2 linked regions of the Buchnera aphidicola (Macrosiphoniella sanborni) genome follow. The protein of the gene in region 2 interacts with the protein of the main gene of each other region in a pairwise test. Links are inferred from orthologs where the notes say so. Each region holds a gene or a part of one and is shown on either strand. Other genes may lie near its edges. The genes, in order: sucB and lpdA.

Evidence for each region.
Region 1: the proteins of lpdA (region 2) and sucB interact in binary tests that used the Escherichia coli proteins (3 or more experiments, as listed by UniProt). The link is inferred for Buchnera aphidicola (Macrosiphoniella sanborni) from one-to-one orthologs.

Annotation. Positions count from the first base shown.
Region 1 is NZ_CP034864.1:316,625-333,725, reverse strand. What follows is about bases 5,220-8,069. They hold sucB (dihydrolipoyllysine-residue succinyltransferase), read right to left. Parts: upstream 7,326-8,069; coding sequence 6,114-7,325; downstream 5,220-6,113. Other genes in these bases: D9V74_RS01420 (2-oxoglutarate dehydrogenase E1 component), read right to left, coding at 7,341-8,069; gpmA (2,3-diphosphoglycerate-dependent phosphoglycerate mutase), read right to left, coding at 5,313-6,008. In the rest of the region: D9V74_RS01460 ((d)CMP kinase), read left to right, coding at 1-237; rpsA (30S ribosomal protein S1), read left to right, coding at 369-2,048; ihfB (integration host factor subunit beta), read left to right, coding at 2,135-2,419; tpiA (triose-phosphate isomerase), read left to right, coding at 2,519-3,280; D9V74_RS01440 (MIP/aquaporin family protein), read right to left, coding at 3,292-4,080; pfkA (6-phosphofructokinase), read right to left, coding at 4,161-5,123; more of D9V74_RS01420, read right to left, coding at 8,070-10,070; D9V74_RS01415 (Nif3-like dinuclear metal center hexameric protein), read right to left, coding at 10,225-10,968; phrB (deoxyribodipyrimidine photo-lyase), read right to left, coding at 10,982-12,415; flavodoxin FldA, read left to right, coding at 12,872-13,390; gap (type I glyceraldehyde-3-phosphate dehydrogenase), read right to left, coding at 13,675-14,679; D9V74_RS01395 (FtsX-like permease family protein), read right to left, coding at 14,738-15,973; lipoprotein-releasing ABC transporter ATP-binding protein LolD, read right to left, coding at 15,989-16,675; D9V74_RS01385 (FtsX-like permease family protein), read right to left, coding at 16,668-17,101. UniProt on the Escherichia coli protein: E2 component of the 2-oxoglutarate dehydrogenase (OGDH) complex which catalyzes the second step in the conversion of 2-oxoglutarate to succinyl-CoA and CO(2).
Region 2 is NZ_CP034864.1:214,169-220,655, reverse strand. What follows is about bases 1-2,883. They hold lpdA (dihydrolipoyl dehydrogenase), read right to left. Parts: upstream 2,209-2,883; coding sequence 793-2,208; downstream 1-792. Other genes in these bases: D9V74_RS00955 (2-oxo acid dehydrogenase subunit E2), read right to left, coding at 2,269-2,883; speD (adenosylmethionine decarboxylase), read left to right, coding at 1-712. Also shown: more of D9V74_RS00955, read right to left, coding at 2,884-3,498; aceE (pyruvate dehydrogenase (acetyl-transferring), homodimeric type), read right to left, coding at 3,513-6,179. UniProt on the Escherichia coli protein: Lipoamide dehydrogenase is a component of the glycine cleavage system as well as of the alpha-ketoacid dehydrogenase complexes.

The sequences.
Region 1 (17,101 bases), 110 kb from region 2 along the record:
GCTGATTTAGAAGTACGTGTTCAACGAAGAGCAATAGAATTTAAAAAAAAAGGTTATCATGTAAATTATGAAGAATTATTTATGCAAATGAAGAATCGTGATGAATCTGATCGAAATCGATTATTTTCTCCTTTATGCATACCAAAAAATGCTATAATATTAGATTCTACTTATATGACTTTATCAGAAGTTATTAAATCTATAATAGAAATTATTTTAAAAAAAATAGAAATATAATTATTTATAATTCATTTAATTTTAAAATCATAAACATTCTTTAATAAGGATTATTACAAGATAATATTAAACAAGATTATTTTAGCATGAAGTTAAAATAAACAATTAACAAAATTTCGTATATTATTAATATGAATGAATCTTTTGCTCAATTATTTGAAGAATCTTTAAAAGAGATTAAAACTCGTCCAGGTTCAATTATTCGGGGTATTGTCGTTGCAATAGAAAAAGATATTGTTTTAGTTGATGCTGGTTTAAAATCTGAATCTTCTATTCCTTCTGAACAATTTAAAAATTCTCAAGGTGTAATAGATATTAATGTAGGCGATGAAATTGATGTTGCGTTAGATGCTATTGAAGATGGTTTTGGTGAAACGTTGTTATCTCGTGAAAAAGCAAAACGACATGAAGCATGGTTAATATTAGAAAAAGCTCATGAACAATCAAAAACAGTGACTGGAATTATTAACGGTAAGGTTAAAGGTGGTTTTACTGTTGAATTGAATGATATACGTGCATTTTTACCTGGTTCTTTAGTTGATGTACGTCCAGTACGAGAAACCATACATCTTGAGGGTAAAGAATTAGAGTTTAAAGTAATTAAACTAGATCAAAAACGTAACAATGTTGTTGTTTCACGTAGAGCTGTTATTGAATCAGAAAATAGTGCAGAACGAGATCAACTATTAGAAAATTTACAAGAAGGTATTCATCTTAAGGGAATTGTAAAAAATCTAACAGATTATGGTGCTTTTGTAGATTTAGGCGGAGTAGACGGTCTTTTACATATTACTGATATGGCTTGGAAAAGAGTAAAACATCCTAGTGAAATTGTAAGTGTAGGAGATGAGATTCAAGTAAAAATTTTAAAATTCGATAGAGACAGAACACGTGTTTCATTAGGGTTAAAACAATTAGGTGAAGATCCATGGATTGATATTTCTAAGCGTTATCCAGAAGAAAAAAAAATAACTGGACGTGTTACAAATTTGACAGATTATGGTTGTTTTGTTGAAATTGAAGAAGGTGTTGAAGGTTTAGTACATGTATCAGAAATGGACTGGACTAATAAAAATATACATCCATCTAAAGTAGTTTCTGTAAACGATATCGTTGAAGTAACAGTTTTAGATATTGATGAAGAAAGAAGAAGAATTTCTTTAGGATTAAAACAATGTACAATTAATCCATGGAAAGAATTTTCAGAAACTCATAAAAAAGGAATACGTGTGATTGGAAGAATAAAATCTATTACAGATTTTGGTATTTTTATTGGGTTAAATGGAGGAATTGATGGATTAGTACACTTATCTGATATTTCTTGGACAATATCTGGTGAAGAAGCAGTTAAAAAATATAAAAAAAATGATGAAATCTCTGCCGTGGTTTTACAAGTAGATGCTGAAAGAGAACGTATTTCTTTAGGAATTAAACAATTAGAAGAAGATCCGTTTAGCACATATGTTTCTAATTTTAAAAAAAATGAAATTATCACAGGAAAAGTGAAATCTATTGATAAAAAACATATTATTGTACAATTACCAGAATCTCATTTAGAAGGAATTATTAGATTATCTGATATTCCTCGAGTAAATTCTGAAAAAATAATCAATCAATTTAATTTTGAAGATAAAATTTTAGTAAAATTATCTAGTTTTGATCGAAAAAATAGAATAATTTATCTTGTAATTCACATTCCTGACGAAAAAGAAAAAAAAGATTCTACAATAATATCTAACAATAAAAAAAATAATGATAATTTTTCTAATGTTATGACAGCTGCATTTAACGCTGCTAAAAATACTGAATAATTATTCTATTTAAAATAAAAAATTTTATTTTTAAAATAAACATTAATAAAAAATAACTTTTAAGACATATAAATCGCAGAGGTTTTATGACGAAGTCAGGATTATTTACAAAAATTACTAAAAAAAAAATTCATATTTCTAATAAAATAATAAGACTAGCTATAATAGAAATGTTAAAGCATATGACAACGTCATTAGCAAAAGGAAAAAGGATTGAAATTCGAGGGTTTGGTAGTTTTTCCCTACATTATCGTTCTCCTCGTATTGGTCGAAATCCTAAAACTGGGGAAATAGTACAACTGAATGAAAAATATGTGACTTATTTTAAACCAGGAAAACAATTACGTGATCGCGCAAATACATATAAATAATATATCTTAATATTTTTATAGTAGAAACTAAGTTAATATATACTTATTTTATTTATAAATATGCTTAGTTTCTATTATCTTAAGTTTTAAAAGGTCAATATGAAAAAATTTTTTATAGTAGCAAACTGGAAATTAAATGGAAATATTAATATGATTTCTAGTTTTTTTGAATATTTTCAATTATATGCATTAAATTATTTAGAAAAGAACACTATTGTTATTGCACCTCCTACTGTATATTTAGAACGAGTTTATAAAAAAATAAAAAAAATGAATATTTTTCTTGGAGCTCAAAATGTAGACATTCATTTGACAGGTCCATTTACTGGTGAAACTTCTATTTTAATGTTAGAAGAAATAGGTGCGAAATATGTTATTGTTGGACATTCTGAAAGACGTTTATGGCATAATGAAACTGATGATCTTGTTGCAGAAAAAATTTGTTTGATTAAAAAATTAAATTTAACACCGATTTTATGCGTAGGTGAAACAAAGATAGATAAAGATAATGGTAATACTAAAAAAATTATTAAAAATCAATTAGATTGTATACTAAAAAAATTAGGAAAATTAGCATTTCAAAATATAATTATTGCTTATGAACCTATTTGGGCTATTGGAACAGGTATATCAGCTAATCCAAAAGATGTACAATTAATACATGAATTTATAAAAAATTATATTAAAAAAAACGATTCATCTATTAAAAACATTATTGTACAATATGGTGGTTCTGTTAATATAAAAAATGTAAAATCATTTATTATTCAACCTGATATAGATGGTTTATTAATCGGTAATGCATCTTTAAATGCTGAAATTTTTTTAAAAATTGTAAAAACTTCGCATGATATTTTTTAATAAAACATCAATTAATTACTATTAATATTTTTATATATCCAACCTCCTAAATTAGCACCTAGTATGGGACCAATTGTAGGTATTAAACAATATAAAAGATTATTATTACCGCCAGTAAATGATAAAGTTCCCCATCCAATTAAACTTAAAAATATTTTAGGACCCAGATCGCGCGCTGGATTTAAACTTATATTACTTAAAGGATTCATAACTAAATTAATTATACATATTAACATTCCTACTAAAAGAGGTTTAATAAATTGATTTTGTAGGAAAAAATTATGTTTTTTATTATTAAATTCTAATAAAATAATAATAAATAGCGTATTTGCAAATATTTCTACTAAAGCATCATATAAAAAGCTATTATTATAGTTCGGATAGATACAAAAAATACAAGCTACATCAATACTTTCTATTGAACCAACAATAATGTTATGTTGTTTTATAAATGTGGTTAATAATTGATTATAAAAATAATATACTACAAGAGTAAAAAAAAAAGAACCAAATACTTGAGATATTATATATGGTAATACCTTTCTTTTATTAAATTTGTTAGATAACCAAAAAAAAATAGTAATAGCTGGATTTAAATGTGCACCAGATATAGTCGAAGTTAAATATATTGAAATAGAAACACTTAAACCCCAAATACAACTAATTTCAAATTCATTAAGTTTAATATTTGTTAATTTTGATGTAGCTAAACAGCTAATACCAAAAAATATTATTAAACCTGTTCCTAAAAATTCAAATAAACATTTTTTTATGATATTTTTTTTTCTATAAATATTCATTGTACATAACCTATATTATCTTTTTTCAAGATAAATAATATTAAAATTAGAGCGCCGGAAAGACCGGCACTAATTTTATATTAGTATAGTTTTTTAGCAGTGATTAATAAATCTTTTTTAAAAATACATTTCATATTTTTTAATGCATTTTCTATATCGTTAAAAACCATTTTTTCATTTCTAATTCCCACACATTTACCTTGATAACCTTTTAATAATAATTCAATTGAATATGCACCCATTCTTGAAGCTAATATGCGATCATACGCGCTTGGTGCACCACCTCTTTGAATATGTCCAAGAATTGTTGCTCTAGTTTCACGATGTGTTTTTTTTTGAATATATTCTGCTAATTCTTTTACATCACAAATGTGTTCTGTAATTGCAACGATAGCATGTTTTTTACCTTTAGCAATACCTTCTTCTATTTCAAGAACTAGTTCTTCTTTTTTAAAACGAATTTCTGGTAATACAATAAATTCACATCCACCAGCGATAGCAGCAGATAAAGTTAAATCTCCACAATATCTACCCATAACTTCAACTATAGAAATACGTTGATGAGAAGAAGAAGTATCTCTTAATCTATCAATAGCTTCAACAACTGTTTGTAAAGCTGTAAAATAACCTATTGTATAATCAGTACCTGCAACATCATTATCAATTGTTCCTGGAAGACTAATACATGGAATTCCCATTTCTGTTAATTTTTTAGCTCCTAAATAAGAACCATCTCCACCAATTACAACAAGAGCATCTATTTTTCTTTTATGAATATTTTTTACTGCAATAGAACGTATATTTTTTTTACAAAAACTCGAAAATCTAGCAGAACCTAAAAATGTCCCTCCTCGATTAATCATATCAGAGACACTATACCTATCAAGTTTTACCATTCTATTTTCATATAAACCTAAATATCCATCATAAATTCCAAAAACTTCTAATTTTTCACTTAACGCTGTTCTAACGACTCCTCTAATTGCAGCATTCATACCTGGAGCATCACCACCACTAGTTAAGACTCCAATTTTTTTAATCATTAGAACCTCTATTTAAACTTCGATAAAAATTTCATTTTAATACAATTTAATTGTACTTTTTAAAAAAATATCAGAATTTTGAAGTATATATAAATTTATTTAATATTAATAAAATGACGAATATTTTTATACTAATTTAGTATTAACTTTTTATAGATGAAAGATATAAAAAATAATTTTATAATGTAATTATTTTAAATAATACCATTTTGTTGGAGAATAATTTTTATCAAATTCTAAAATAATAGGTTTTGCAGTTGGAATATTTAATTCTATAATATCCTGATTATTTATTTTATTAAGATATTGAATTAAAGCACGTAAAGAATTACCATGAGCAACAATAAGTATTTTTTTATTATTTTTTAATTTTGGATAAATTACTTCATTCCAATAAGGAATAACTCTTTTTGCAGTATTTTCTAAACTTTCTCCTATAGGAATATCAGATTTATTTAAATTAGCGTAACGCAAATCGTTTCCCGGAAAACGTTTATCTTGTATATCAATTTGTGGAGGCTTGATATTAAAACTTCTTCTCCAAATTAGGACTTGTTCTTCTCCATATTTTTTAGTTACTTCATCTTTATTTAATCCTTCTAAAGCACCATAATGTCTTTCATTTAAACGCCAAGATTTTTCAACTGGCAACCAATTTTGGTTTAGTTCATCTAAAATATATTGCAAAGTATGAATTGCTCGTTTTAATACAGATGTATATGCAAAATCAAAAGAAAATTTTTCTGTTTTTAATAAAAACGCCGCAAATTTTGCTTCTTGTTTTCCTTTTTCTGATAATTTAGCATCATGCCATCCAGTAAATTTATTTAATTCATTCCACTCACTTTGACCATGTCGTATCAAGATTATTTTATTATTTTTCATTTTTTCTCTTATAATAATTTATTATTTCATTTTTTAATTTTTATGATTATTGTAATTATTGATTTATCAAATTTTATACTACTAAAATAGAAGCAAATAAAAAAATTATATATCAATTAAAATACGAACAAAATCTTCTAATATATTTTTTATAGACATTAAAAACTGAACAGATTCTCTTCCATCTACTAAACGATGATCATAAGATAAAGCTATATACATCATTGGAAGAATTTCAATTTTTCCTTTTACAACTACAGGACGTTCTTGAATAACATGCATACCTAATATAGCAGCTTGAGGAGGATTTATGATAGGAGTAGACATTAAAGATCCAAAAACACCACCATTAGTAATGGTAAAATTACCGCCTGTTAATTCTTTAAAATTAATTTTATTTTCATGACCTTTAAGAGATAATTCTTTTATTTTTTTTTCTATATCTGACATTGTCATATTTTCAACATGTCTTAATACAGGTGTAATTAATCCTCTTGGTGTTGAAATAGCAATATTAATATCAAAATGTTTATAAAAAACGATATCTGTATTATCTATATATGCATTAATTTGTGGAAATTTTTTTAATGATTCTACCACTGACTTTACAAAAAAAGACATAAAACCCATTCGAATACCATGTTTTTTTTGAAAATCTTCTCCATATTTTTCTCTTAAAGTAATTATGGGCTTCATATTTACTTCATTAAAAGTTGTCAGCATAGCCATATTATTTGTACTATCTAATAATCGTTTTGAAATAGTTTGTCTTAACTGACTCATCTTTACTCTTTTTTCAAAATTATTATTAGATATAGTTGTGTTTGATTCTTCTGTATTTTTTTTTAAAATATTTTGAAGATTTTTTTTATCGTTTTTTTTTATTATATCTTTTATAACATCATGATTAATTTTATTTTTTTTGATTAAGCGTCTTATTGATGGAGTAAAATGTTCTTTTTTATTTTCTAATATAAAAGACAATTGTTCTGGATCAACAGAATCTTGTTTTAAATCTGTTATGTATTTTTTTTTTTCTAAAATATTATGATTAATATTGTTATTTTTTATAATTTCTAATTGATCAATTTCACCTAATATTTGATGAGAATTAACTATTTGTCCTTCTTTTTCTAAAATTGATTTTAATATCCCATTGCATGGTGAAGATACTTCTAACATAACTTTATCTGTTTCAATATCTACTATATTGTCATTATAATTAACTATTTCTCCAACTTTTTTATGCCATTTTACAATTGTTGCATTACTAATAGATTCTGGTAAATCTGGAACAAGAATATTGATTATTTTCATTCTTTATCCTGTTATTTAATTAATTGTTAATGCATTATTAATTATTTTTTCTTGTTGTTTTTTATGTATAGACATATAACCAACTGCAGGTGATGCAGAAGCTTTTCGTCCAATATATTTTAATGAAATAGAAGATGGTAAAATTTTATTTAAATGATGTTGAATATATGACCATGCTCCTTGATTGTAAGGTTCTTCTTGACACCATATAAAATCTTTTATATAAAAATAATTATTTAATATATTTATGATTTCATTTTTCGGAAATGGATATAATTGTTCAATTCGAATTAAAATAATATATTCAATATTATTTTTTATTTTGTTATGTAAAAGATCATAATATATTTTTCCAGAACAAAAAATAAGACGTTTTTCTTTTTTATTAATATAATTTTCTTCATGAAGTACTTGTTGAAATTTTCCCTCTGCTAAACTTTTTAAAGAAGAATATGCCATTGGTTGCCTGAGAAGAGACTTTGGAGTAAAAATAATCAATGGTTTATAAATTTTTTTAAATATTTGTTGACATAAAAGATGAAATATTTGTGATGATGTAGTGGGTATGCATATTTGCATATTTTTTTCTGCACATAATTGAAGAAATCGTTCAATTCTAGCTGATGAATGTTCAGGTCCTTGACCTTCATAACCATGAGGTAAAAAAATCACTAAATTAGATTTTTTATTCCATTTTTGTTCACCTGAACTAATAAATTGATCAATAACTATTTGAGCACCATTAACAAAATCACCAAACTGAGCTTCCCAAATAGTTAGTGTTTCAGATGGATACAAAGAATATCCATATTCAAAAGCTAAAACAGATTCTTCTGATAAAACTGAATCCCAAATTTGAAATTTGCCTTGTTCTTTTTTAATATGATTTAAAGGAACATAAATAGAACCATCTATTTGATTATGAATATATGCATGACGATGAAAAAAAGTACCTCTACTTACATCTTCTCCAGAGATGCGACAAGAAATGCCTTCATTAATAATTGTAGCATAAGCTAATGTTTCGGCTGCACCCCAATCAAATAATTTTAATTCTTGAGCCATTTCTAATCTTTCTTGATATAATTTTTTAACTCTTTTATGCATTTGAACATGCTGAGGGATAGTATTAATTAATATAGCTAAATTTTTTAAATTTATAATATTTATATTTTTTATAGATCTTTTTTTTAAGAAAATTTCTTTTTGTTCATTTTTAAAAAAAATTTCTTTAGATTTTGAAAAAATATTCTCTCCATTGTGTAGTTTCAAATAATATTTTTTTATTATTTCTTCATTTTTTTCTGATGTAATTATTTTTTTAGATATCAATAAATTAGAATATATTTCTCTAACAGTTGGATGGTTTTTAATTTTTTGATACATTATAGGTTGAGTAACTGAAGGATCATCTACTTCATTATGTCCATGACGTCGATAAGATACTAAATCTACAAAAACATCTTTCTGAAATCTTTTTCTAAAATTAAGAGCTAATTGGATAGCAAAAACTGATGCTTCTATATCATCCGCATTAACATGAAAGATAGGTGCATCAATCATTTTAGCAATATCAGTACAATATTTGCTAGATCGAAGATTTTGAGAATTAGAAGTAGTAAAACCAATTTGGTTATTAATTACTATATGAACAGTACCCCCAATCTTATAACCTTCTGTTTGAGATAAATTTAATGTTTCTTGTACTACTCCTTGACCAATAATAGATGCATCTCCATGTATACTCACAGGCAAAATATTACTATTAACTTTTTTTTCATTATCAATAGATGATCGAGCTATTCCAGTAATTACTGGATTAATTATTTCTAAATGTGATGGATTATATGCCATATTAATTATTATATTATTTTTTTTGTTTTTTATTTCAGCACTTCCACCTATATGATATTTTACATCACCACTATTTTTTTCGAGTGAATGTATCTCTAAAAATTCATTAAATAAAAATTTTGGATTTTTATTTAATACATTAACAAGAACATTTAATCTTCCTCTATGAGCCATACCTAATATTATTTCAGAAATATTGTTGTTTTTTGAAAATCTAATTATTTCATGTAACATAGGAATTAAACTTTCTGCTCCTTCTAAAGAAAAACGTTTGATTCCAGGAAATTGTTTTCCAAGATGTTTTTCAAAAGTTTCAGCATAAGTTATTTGTTTTAAAAAATTGATTTTTTCTACTGAATTAAATAAATTTTTATCAAAATAAGATTCTATATAATTTGTAATCCATGTTTTTTCTAATAGATTTTCTATATACATGTATTCAAAACCAATAGAACCGCAATATTTTTTAGATAATATATTGTATAAATTAACGATATTAGTTTCAAAATTAGAACAATTTTGAAAATTTATTTGAATTTTTTTATTTAAATCTTCTTTTTTAAAATCATAAAAAATTAACTGTAAATCTTTATTTTTTTTTTGTTTGGTTAATTTTAATGGATCAATTTGAGATTGTGTGTACCCATTTATTCGAAATATATTAATCATAGAATTTATTTTATTTATGATTATTTTTTTTTGATCTTCTATATTATATGTACTTTTAGTATTATTTGTGTCTTGAAAAAATTCTACAAATATTTTATTCCATGTAATATCTATAGATTCAGGATTTATTAAAAAATCTTGATATATTTTTTCTAAATAATCTTGATTATCTCTACACAACCAATAAATATCTAATAAAGTGTCTTTTTCATTTATTTTCATGATGTTTTATCAATAAAGTTTGCATATTAAATATGATATATATCTATAAATATGATATATACCTAAAATAAAAAAAAGATATTTATAAGAATTTATAAATATTTTAATTATTATATAGTAATACTAAAAAAAATTATTATGTTAATTTGAAAAATTATGCTGGATTATCAATATTAATAAAATGAACATTCAGATTGTATTTATTATATAACCATTTTCCTAAAGATTTGATGCCATCTTTTTCAGTTATGTGATGTCCTAAAGAAAAAAAATGTATACCTAATTCTCTGGAAATATGCATAGTCTCTTCTGAAATTTCACCGGTTAAAAAAGCATCAACACCTAATTTATATGCTTCTTTAATAAAACTTTGACCTCTACCACTACACCAAGCAATGCGATTAATATATAAAGGAGCATTCTCAAATAAATGTATAGGAATAATATTGAATTTATTTTTAATTCTATTTACAAGTTCGAAACCTGTGATTTTTTTATCCATTAGGCCCCAAAAAACATAAGGTAAAATATTTCCTTGTATTGAAATATTTAATTTTTTAGCAATTTGCGCATTATTACCTAACTTTGGATGAATATCTAATGGCAAATGCCAACTATATAAATTAATTTCATTAGAAAGTATAGTTTGTAATCTTTTTTTTTGCATATTATGTATATATCTTGACTCATTTTCCCAAAAATAACCATGATGAACAATTATAGCATCAGCATTATAAAATAATGCTTGTTCTAATAAAGCTTGACAAGCAGTAACACCGGTAATGATCTTTTTAATCATTGGTTTACCTTCAATTTGTAAACCGTTAGGAACTATATCTTTGTATTGATTAGATGATAATTTTTTATTAATAATTTCTTCTAAAAGAAAATTATTCATGATTTTTTAGACCTTATTTTTTATATTTTACTTTTATTTTATTGAACATAAACAAAAAATTTTTTCTACTGATATTATAGTCGATAATAGGTTGGGGATAATCTAATTTCAATCTTTCAGATTGAGACCATTCATATGGTTGATGAATATACTGATTGGGAACTTTTTTTAATTCTGGAATAAATTTTTTTATAAAATCTCCAGAGATATCATATGATCTTGATTGACACAATGGATTAAACATTCTAATATAAGGAACAGAATCGCAACCAATTGATGCTGACCATTGCCATCCTCCATTATTTAATGCTAAATCGCCATCAATTAAATGAGACATAAAATATTTTTCTCCTTGTCTCCAATCAATTAAAAGATTTTTTACTAAAAAATTAGAAGTAATCATTCTCAATCGATTATGCATCCAGCCTATTTGGTTTAATTGTCTCATGCCAGCATCTACCATTGGAAATCCTGTTCTTCCTTCTTTCCATGCATCGAAATATTTTATATTATTTGCCCAAATAATTTCTGTTTCCCATTTAGTTAATGATTGATATTTACTAATTTCAGGAAAACCAATTAATAAATGATAATAAAATTCACGCCATAATATTTGATTAAACCAAGAAGAGTTTAGAATATTTTTAAATGATTCTTTACTTTTTATATTTTGTAGCATTATTAGACAATGTCTAGATGATATTATTCCTGCAGATAAATATGGAGATAAAATACTAGTACTATCTAAAAAAGGAAAATTTCTTTTAAGAGAATAATTTTTAAATTTATATAAACAAAAATTTTTTAAACGATTTATAGCTTCTTTTTCACCAATAGGAAAAATATTTTTATTAAAATTTAAAATAAAATGTTCTGGAGGCATAGAAGCTAAAAAAATATTTTTTTTGAATTTTCTCTGCGATGGAACTAATAAATTTTTTAGTCTATTTTCATGTAAATATGTCACTATTTTTTTTTTAAAAAATGAAAATAATTTATATGGTTTATTGTGTTTATTTTTAATATTATTATTAGATACTAAAAGATTATCGTGAAACCCTTTTACAAAAATACCTTTTTGAGAAAGTTCTTTTTTAACTAAATAATCACGTTTTCTTTCATTGATTTCATATTGATAATTATAGAATAAATTATTTATTTTATATTTTTGGCAAAAGAATATCAAATATTGTATTGAATGTAAAAAATTAGTAGATTCATGATAATATAAAGTAATATTTAATTTGAATAATTCTTTTTGTAAAGATTTTAAATGATAATACATAAAAGATTTTTTTTTATCAGACATACAATGATAATTCCATTGCTGAGGAGTAGCAATAAATAAACTTAATACCTGATCTTGATCAAATTTACATGCTTCATATAAAGCTGTATTGTCATGTACACGAAGATCATTTCGAAACCATATTAGATTTTTTGTCATAATTTTTGAATAAATATATATTAATTTATTTAAAACATTTTATATAATATATTATTTTTGTTTTAAAATGTTTCAGTTATTTTAGTGTAGAAAAACATTTTTTTTAAAATCTAAAACTATTAAATATTTTAAGTTTATAAATTAGTAATAAAATTATTTTTTATTCTTAAAATTATAATTTAAATAAAATAAAAAAAATCGAGGAACAATTTTTTTTATTAATTTTTTTTGATATTTAAATAGTATTTTATATTTTAGTATTTTATATTTAAAATTTTTTATCTTATCTGATTTATTATATCAATTCCTTGACATATTCAATATTAAATATTTATTTTTTTAAATAATTTTTATAGAAAGAATTTTATTAACAACTTAACAACTTATTACTATAAAAGAATATTAATAAACTATTATATATATTTTTTGTAAATATATTTATTCAAGGATAGCAAAATGAAAAAAATAGGTATTTTCTTTGGAAGTGATACTGGTAATACAGAAAAAATAGCTAAATCAATTCAAAAATACATAGGGTATGATCGTGCTATATTACATGATATTAGTGAATCTTCTCAACAAGATATTGAAAAATTTAATTGTTTAATATTAGGAATTCCTACTTGGTATTATGGTGAAATGCAATGCGATTGGGATGATTTTTTACCAACTTTGAAAAAAATTAATTTTTCTAAGAAAACCATTGCATTATTTGGATGTGGTGATCAAGAAGATTATAGTGAATATTTTTGTGATGCAATAAGAGTAATTTATAATATTATCACAAAAAATAAAGGACATATCATTGGCCAATGGCCAACAAAAGGATATTTTTTTGAACAATCTAAAGCTTTATTAAATAATGAATATTTTATTGGATTAATATTAGATGAAGATCGACAACCAGAAAAAACTGAAAATAGAATTAAAGAATGGTTAAAAATAATTCTTCCTCATTTTTCTGAAACTGATTAAATAAATTTTTTGTAAAGATGCTTTGTATTATTTCAAAATAATACATTTTAGACAGATTATAAAATTATTAGATTAAATAAATACCTTAATAAATGTAATCATATTATATATTTTTTAGAAAAATATAAAATAATTTTTCAATTGTTTTAAAAACAGTTATTTTTAATATTATAATAAATCTTATTGAATTAAAAAATATTTTTAAAATATTAAATGCAGTATTAAGTACAAACTTAATACTGCATTTAATTTTAAAAAATAAAAAGTATTTTATATGCAAATCATTATATTTTAGTGCTACACATTAAATAAACTAAATCAAGAACTTTACTAGAATAACCAGTTTCATTATCATACCAAGAAATTAATTTAACAAAATTATCATTTAAAGATAAACTTGCCTTTGCATCAAAAATAGAAGTTAATTCTTCTCCGTTAAAATCTGTAGAAACTACTTCATCTTCAGTATATCCAATAATGCCTTTCATATCTTCTTGGGAGGCTTTTTTAATAATGTCACATATTTCGTAATACGAAGCAGATTTTTTATAACGTACTGTTAAATCTACAACAGACACGTTTGATACTGGCACTCGAAATGCTATACCAGTTAATTTACCATTAAGTTGTGGTAATACTTTACCTACAGCTATTGCAGCACCTGTAGAAGAAGGGATAATATTTTGCAATGCACTTCTACCACCTCTCCAATCTTTACAAGATGCACTATCAACAATTTTTTGAGTAGCTGTAGTAGCATGAACTGTTGTCATTAAACCTTCAATAATTTCAAGTTCATCATCAATGACTTTAGATAAAGGAGCTAAACAATTAGTTGTACAAGATGCATTAGATACAATTTTTTCTCCTTTATATTTATCAAAGTTAGCACCTTTGACAAACATTGGAATGTCATCCTTAGACGGTCCTGTAATAATTACTTTTTTTGATCCGGATAAAATATGTTTATAAGCTGTTTCTTGTGTTAAAAAAAGACCGGTAGATTCAATTACTACATCGATTTCTAAATCACCCCACATTAATTTTTCAGGTTCTTTAATAGAAGTAATACGAATTTTTTTATCATTAATAATAATATTGTTTTTTGTTACTTGAACATTTTCTTTAAATTTACCATGTGTTGAATCATATTTAAGCATATAAGCAATATACTCAGGGCTTAATAAATCATTAATAGCTACTACTTGAATACCTGAACGTTTTTGAGCAAGTCGAAATAATATACGTCCAATACGACCAAATCCATTAATTCCTATTTTAATAGTCATGTTTTCACCATTGAAAAAATTTTTTTATAAAATTCTTTATTCATTTAAAAATTATTAATTAATATTCTTTTAGTATACTACTAGGATTTATTTTTGAGGCACAATATGCTGGATACCAATTTGTTATAATACCTATTCCTATAATACTTATAAATATTGTCATAATATCTAATAAATCTATTTTTAATAGAAAAAAATTATGATAATAAAAATTATCAAATAAGATGTTATCTTTAAATCTATTTTCTAGAAAAAATCTTATGTTTTTATAATTAATAATAATTATTATCCCTGTAAATAAACCTATCACACTTCCTATTAAAATAGAACGTAAACCATAACATAAAAAAATAAGATGAATTAGAATATTGCTTGCTCCGATACTACGTAAAATAGCGATTTCTTGCGTTTTTTTAGATATTGTCATAAGAGAAATAGATGCAATACTAAAACATGAAATGATAACTAACAGTATAAGAATTAAATATACAATTGTTTTGATTTTTTTAATATTATGATATATAAATTCATAATGATTCATCCAAGTATATGTAAGCAAGGGAGTATGCATTTTTTTTAAAATATTTAAAATAATTTGATCTGCATGTAATGGATCAGATATATGTAATTCAATGCTGTTAATATTATCATTAATATTTAAAAAATTTTTAAAAAAACTAAATGGAATATATACAAGGTTTGTATCTAATATACCATTTGACTCAAATATATTTGAAATTTTAAAAGAAAAATGTTTGAAATATGAACTTATATGATTATTATCTTCATTAAAAAAAATCAAATCAATTGAATCTCCTATTTTAATTGATAAATATTTTGCTAAATAAGATGAAATTATAATTTCATTGATATTTTTTTTTGTCAAAAAAATATTTTTTTTATCTAAATAAAGAAGATTTTTTTTTAAATATTTAATATGTCTAAAACTTTTCATTTCAATTGTTTTAATTTTATTTTTAACAATAAGTAATCCATTTTTAATAATATAAGGTTCAGAATAAGAAACTTCTGGAAACATTTTTAATTTAATAATCATATCTTTCCAGTTTATATATGATTTTTCAGTCAATTGTATAATTGCATGAGGTAAAGTAGATAATACTGTGTTATTTAATAATTTTTGAAATCCATTTAATGCACTAAAACTCATAATTAATGCAAATACACTGATAAATATACCTATTCTAGATAAGATTGTAACAAAAAATATTGTGTAATTTTTTTTATCTTTTAAATATAATTTTTTTGCAATTAAAATAGGTAAAAAATTCATTTCATTAATCTTGTTTTAATTTTCATAATTAAATAATTCTCCATTTTTCATGTGAAGCAAAAAAGGTATTTTTTTTATCAAAATAGGATCATGTGTTACAATCAAAAAAGATGTTTTAAAATTAGTATTAAATTCAAATATTAAATTTAAAATAATATGAATATTATATTCATCTAAATTACCAGTTGGTTCATCTGCTATAATTAAATCTGGTTTATTTACAAAAGCTCTAGCAATGGCAACACGTTGTCTTTCACCTCCAGAAATTTCAGATGGATATTTTTTTATTTTATGTTCTAATTTTATTTTTTTTAATATTTGATATGCTGTTTCTTCAGATTCTTTAACACTTTTATTATTAATTAAAAGAGGTATGGCAACATTTTCTAAGACATTAAAATCTAACATTAAATAATGAAATTGATAAATAAAACCTAGTTTTGTATTTCTAAATTTTGCTATTTCATAAGATGTCATTGAATCAAAGGGTCGACCATAAAATAAAATTTGACCAGAGGTAGGAGTATCTAATCCAGATAATACATGTAAAAAAGTAGTTTTTCCTGAACCTGATTGTCCGATAATACCAGTTATATCTCCTTTTTTTAATTCAAAAGATATATTCTTCAAAATCTCATAATTAAAATCTCTATCTTGATAAGATTTGCTTAAATTAATACATTTTATAATAATATTATTCATTTTTAGATAAAACTCTAACTGGTTTTAATTGAATAGCCTTCCAGGACGGATACAATGTTGCAAAAATAGTTAGTAAGATAGATATGATATTAATGATAAAAATTTGATGAGGTAAAATTAAAATTGTTATATTATTTTCATCAAAAAAAAAGTTAATGAAAAATTTTAACAGATCATTTTGTATAATTAATGAAATAGCAATGATTGTACCTAATATATTACCAATGATAGCATTTCCTGAACCAAATATAATAAATATTAGCATAATTTTCGAATTAGATAATCCTTGTGTTTGTAAAATTGAAATAACGTGCTTATTTTCTAATATATATGTAGTTAAATTTATAAATATATTTATAATAGATAATATTAATATTAAAAAAAATAAAAAAAACATAATATATTTTTCAATCTTCATAGCTTTAA
Region 2 (6,487 bases):
CATTCGGTTAACTAATATTTTAAAAAAAACCTGCTCAATTATTGGTGCTAATATTTTAAATATATTTCATCAAGATTATGAACCTCAGGGAGCCAGTGTAACGATTTCAGTATCAGAAGAACCGATGAGGAAAAATACAAAAAAAATCAATATTTTAAATAATACATTTACATCATCTTCTGTAATTGCTCATTTAGATAAAAGTCATATTTGTGTGCATACATATCCAGAAAGTCATCCTCAAAATGGAATTTGTACTTTTCGAGCTGATATTGAAGTTTCAACATGTGGTGTTATATCACCTCTCAATGCACTAAATTATCTTATACATCAATTAGAATCAGATATTGTCACTATTGAATATCGTATAAGAGGGTTTACTCGAGATATTAATGGTAAAAAACATTTTATTGATCATAAAATTAGTTCTATTCAAAATTTTATGTCTCATCATATAAAATCAACTTATGAAATGTTTGATGTAAATATGTATCAAGAAAATATTTTTCATACTCGAATGCTATTAAAAGATTTTAATTTAAAAAATTATTTATTTAACATTCATTTAGAAGATTTAGAAAAAGAAAAATACTCTCATGTTGTTAATCTACTATTAAGAGAGATGCGAGAAATATATTATGGTAGAAATATATCAAAATCAGATTTAATCCATAAAAATACAATTAAAAATCTTTCAAAAATCAATTGTTAAAAATAAAATTTTTTTTAAACAACAAAAAGATTATAGAAATGATATTTCTATAATCTTTTTTTCTTTAGAAACATATCTCACTATCTGTTAACATTTAATACATCTGTTGCTGTTCCTTGAAAAATTTCTGCAGATAAACCAATGGATTCATATAAAGTAGGATGAGCATGAATAGTTAATGCAATATCTTCAGCATCGCACCCCATTTCAATAGCAAGTCCTACTTCTCCAATTAATTCACCAGCATTTGTTCCTATAATAGATCCTCCAATAATTTTATTATTTCTTTTATTAAAAAGTAATTTTGTTAAACCCATAGTACAATTTGAAGCCATAGCTCTTCCTGATGCATTCCAGGGAAAAGTAGAGACAGAATAATCTATATTTTCTTTTTTAGCTTGTTTTTCATTTAATCCAACCCAAGCAACTTCAGGTTCAGTATATGCTATTGATGGAATAACTGTTGGTTCAAAATAATGCTTTTGACCAGAAATAACTTCAGCTGCAATACGCCCTTCATGAACACCTTTATGAGCTAACATAGGAAAACCAGTTACATCACCTACCGCATAAATATAAGGTATATTTGTTTGCAATTGATTATTCACTTCAATAAAACCAAAATTATTAATTTTTAGTCCAATTTTATCTAAACCTAATTTGTCAATATTAGGAGTTCTTCCTACAGCAACTAAGATATTATCATAAAATATATTTTTTTGATCAACACCATCTCGTACTATGTTTACAATCAGACTAGATTGTTCTAATTTAATTTTTTCTATATGAGTATTTAGCATTAAATTAAATCTTTTATTAATAGATTTGATATATGCGTTAGAAATATCTTCATCTACTGCAGGAAGAAAATGATTAAATCGATCAATAATATCAACATTTGAACCTAATGCGCTATATATTGTTGCCATTTCTAAACCAATAATACCTGCACCTATAATCAAAAAACGATTTGGTATATTTTTTAATGATAAAGCATCACTTGAATCCCAAATCCTCGTATCGTTATATGGTATTGAAGGAATTTTTGTGGGTTTAGAACCTGTTGCAATAACAGCATAATCAAAAAAAATAGTTAATTTATCTTCTTTATTATTCACATAAATACTTTTATCAGTATTGAAAATAGCATCTCCTTGAAAAATTCTTATTTTTCTTTTATCTCTCATCTGAGATAAACCATGAGTTAATTTATTAATAATTTTTTCTTTCCAAATTTTTATTTTTTTAATATCGATTACTGGTGTATTAAAAATAACACCGGATTCATATAATTCTTTTGCTTCTTTAATAACTTTAGCTATATGTAATAACGTTTTTGAAGGAATACAACCCACATTTAAACACACTCCTCCTAATTTATTATAACGCTCTATTAAAACAGTATCTAAACCTAAATCTGCACAACGAAAAGCTGCAGAATACCCTGCAGGTCCAGATCCAATAATTACTACTTGAGCATGAATTTTTTCATTCATTACAACCTCACGTATAGTATATTTGAATTAAAAAACATTTTAATAAAACAAATATGAAAATTACATAATCAAAAAATGTATATCAGATAATATTTTTCCAATAAATGTAAGAAATCGAGCTGCAATAGCTCCATTAATTACACGATGATCATAAGATAAAGATAGAGGTAACATTAAAGATGGAATAAATTGTTTTCCGTCCCATAATGGTTTTGTCTGAATTTTAGATACCCCAAGAATAGCAACTTCAGGAGCATTAATTATTGGAGAAAACCAACTGCCTCCAATACCTCCTAAATTAGAGATTGTAAAACATCCATCTGTCATATCTGTAGCATGTAATTGTTTATTTTTTGCTTTTTCTAAAAGTAATCTTAACTCATTGGATAATTGCTTAACATTTTTTTTATTAGTATCTTTTAATACAGGTACATACAACTCATTATCAATATCTACAGCTATGCCAATATTAATATATTTTTTTAAAATAATTTTTTTATTATGTGCAGTTAAAAAACTATTGAAAATAGGAAATTTTTCTAATGCATATGATACTACTTTAATCACAAAAATTAACATAGTAATATTATTACCTATTTTTTTTTGTATTTTTCTTGTATTATTATATTTTTTACGAAATTCTTCTAATAAAGTAACATTTACTTCATCAAATTGTGTAACATGAGGTATATTAATCCAATTTTGATGAAGATTATAACCCACTGTTTTTTGCATGTTACTTAACTTTAACTCTTTTATTTCAGATTCATTAACAATATTTAAATGATTTTGATTATTTTGTGTAACAAGAGTGTTTTTATATAGTTCTAAATCTTCTTTTAAAATACGTTTTTTAGGACCTGTTCCTACCACTTCACATAAATTAATATTTAAATTTCTAGCTAAACGTCTGATCACTGGAGTTGCATGAAAAATATTATCTTTTTTAACATTTTTTGGAAAATCTGAATATTTTGGATTGTATGAAACACTTTTTTCTAGATGATGATTATCATCTATTTTATTATTGTCTATTTCAGATAAAGGAGTAGTTAAACTATCCACCTTAAATATCATTATACAAGAATCAGTTTTTACTTTATCACCAATTTTTATATGAATTTTTTTTACAATACCTGAAATAGGAGACGGTATTTCCATAGAAGTTTTATCTCCTTCTACAGTAATTAAACCTTGTTCTAATGCAACATATTCATTAATATGAACAAGTATCTCCGTTACTTCTAACTCATCTAAGCCAATATCAGGAACTTTTACTTCTATATCCACTAGTGTGACACCTCTTAAGCTAAACGCGGATTAATTTTATCAGGATTAATGTTAAATTTAATAATCGCATCTTCTACTACCTTTATCTTAATCTGTTTTATTTTAGCTAACAAATTTAAAGCAGCTATAACTATGTAATGTACACTTACTTCAAAATGAATACGTAATTTATCACGACTGTCTGAACGACCAAAACCATCTGTTCCTAAAACATGATATTCTTTTGAAGGAATATAATGACGAATTTGTTCAGCATACAATTTCATATAATCAGTTGCTGCGACAGTCGGATATGTGTTCATTACTGTTTTAACATATGCTATTTTATTTTTTTCATTAGGATGTAACATATTCCATCGTTCACAATCTTGTCCATTTCTAGCTAATTCTGTAAAAGAAGTTACACTATATATATCTATTGTAATAGAATAATCTCTATATAAAATTTCTGCAGCTGCACAAACAGAATGCAAAATTGCACCAGATCCTATTAATTGAATTTTTAATTCAGTAGTACTATATAAAGTTTTTAATTTATAAATACCTTTACAAATACCTTCTTCTGCACCTATAGGCATAGCTGGCATATAAAAATTTTCATTAATAGTAGTAATATAATAATATATGTTTTCTTGACTAGGCCCATACATTCGTTTTAATCCATCTTGTATAATTACAGCAATTTCATAAGAAAATGCAGGATCATAAGATATACAATTAGGAATAGTCAAAGATTGTATATGACTATGACCATCTTCATGTTGTAATCCCTCACCATTTAAAGTGGTTCTTCCAGAAGTTCCTCCAATCAAAAACCCTCTTGCTTGTTGATCTCCAGCTGCCCAAAATAAATCTCCTATTCTTTGAAAACCAAATATTGAATAATAAATATAAAATGGAATCATAGGAAAATTATTAGTACTATAAGAAGTCGCTGCAGCTAACCAAGATGAAGCTGCACCTAATTCATTAATTCCTTCTTGTAAAATTTGCCCTTTTTGTTCTTCTTTATAATATGCTAATTGTCCTTGATCTTGAGGAATATATTTTTGACCATGAGGACTATAAATGCCTATTTTACGAAATAAACCTTCCATTCCAAATGTACGTGCTTCATCAGCAATTATTGGTACTATTAAATTTTTTAAGGAATTATTTTTTAAAATAATATTTAAAATACGAATAAAAGCTATAGTTGTAGAAATTTCTTTTTTTTGTTCTTCTAACAATACTTTAAATTCTGTTAATTCTGGAATAACTATTTTTTTAGTGAATTTAGATAAACGATAAGGAACATAACCACCTAGTTTTCTTCGTTGAGCATGTATATAAGAATATTCTTTAGAATTTTTTTTAAAAGTAATATATGGTAACTTATTAATATCATTATTAGATATAGGAATATTAAAACGATCTCGAATATACATTATTCCTTCTAAATTTATTTTTTTTATTTGGTGAGCAATATTTTGGCCTTCTGCGGCAATTCCCATGCCATAACCTTTCACAGTATGTGCTAAAATAACTGTTGGTTTATTTTGTGTCTCTTTAGCTTGTTTTAAAGCATTAAATATTTTTTTAGGGTCGTGTCCTCCTCTATTTAATTGCCATATTTCTTCATCAGTCATATCTTTTACTAATTCATATGTTTCTTTATATCTTCCAAAAAAATATTTACGAACATATGCTCCATTTCTAGATTTAAAAGTCTGATAGTCACCATCAACAGTTTCATTCATTAATTGAATTAATTTACCTGTGGTGTCTTTTTTAAATAAAATATCCCAATTACTTCCCCAGATTACTTTTATTACTTTCCATCCAGCACCGTAAAAAAAACTTTCTAATTCATTTATAATTTTCCCATTACCAACTACAGGTCCATCTAATCTTTGTAAATTGCAATTAATAATAAATATTAAATTATCTAATTTTTCACGTACTGCTATAGAAATAGCCCCTTTGGATTCTGGTTCATCCATCTCACCATCACCTAAAAAAGCATAAACTGTTTGTCGTTCAGTATTTTTTAACTGACGATGTTTTAAATATTTTAAAAACCTTGCTTGATATATAGCACAAATAGGTCCTAAACCCATTGATACAGTAGGAAATTGCCAAAAATTTGGCATTAATTTAGGATGGGGATAAGATGATAAACCTTTTCCATCAACTTCTTGTCTAAAATTATCTAGTTGTTCTTTTGATAATCGTCCTTCTAAAAAAGCACGAGCGTAAATTCCAGGAGAAATATGACCTTGAAAATAAACTAAATCCCCTCCATTTTCACAATTACTAGATTGAAAAAAATGATTAAAACATACTTCATATATTGTTGCAGACGATTGAAAAGATGATAAATGGCCACCTAATTCTAAATTTTTTTTTGATGCACGTAATACCATCATGATAGCATTCCACCGAATTGCTGCACGTATACGTTTTTCTAAAATAAGATTGCCAGGATATTCATATTCATCGTTACTACAAATAGTATTAATATAATCACTAGTAAAAAATAATCTAAAAAATTTTACTTTGTTTATCTTAGATTTTTTTAATATTTGTTCTATTAAAAAATGAGCTCTTTCATAACCTTCTTCACGGATAACAGATTCAATAGCTTGCACCCAATCATTAGTTTCAATTGGATCCACGTCATGATATAAATTTTCTGACATGGTATAAATTCCTTATACATTATATGTGTTTTACATTTAAATTATTTTAATCTAAAAAACACCAATAAAATTAATTATATATAAATATAGTTAATGTTATTGATGCTTAAAATATAAAATATTTTCTAAAAATATTCATCCAATTTTAAAAATATTAAAAATATAATTTTCTTGTTTATTAACCTGTATAAATTCTATCTTATAAATTTATTTTTAATGATTTTGCTTCAATATTGAGACGTCAATATTAATATAAAAAAACTGATTTTTCTTGAAGTCATGTATAATAATATTATAAATTTTTCTCA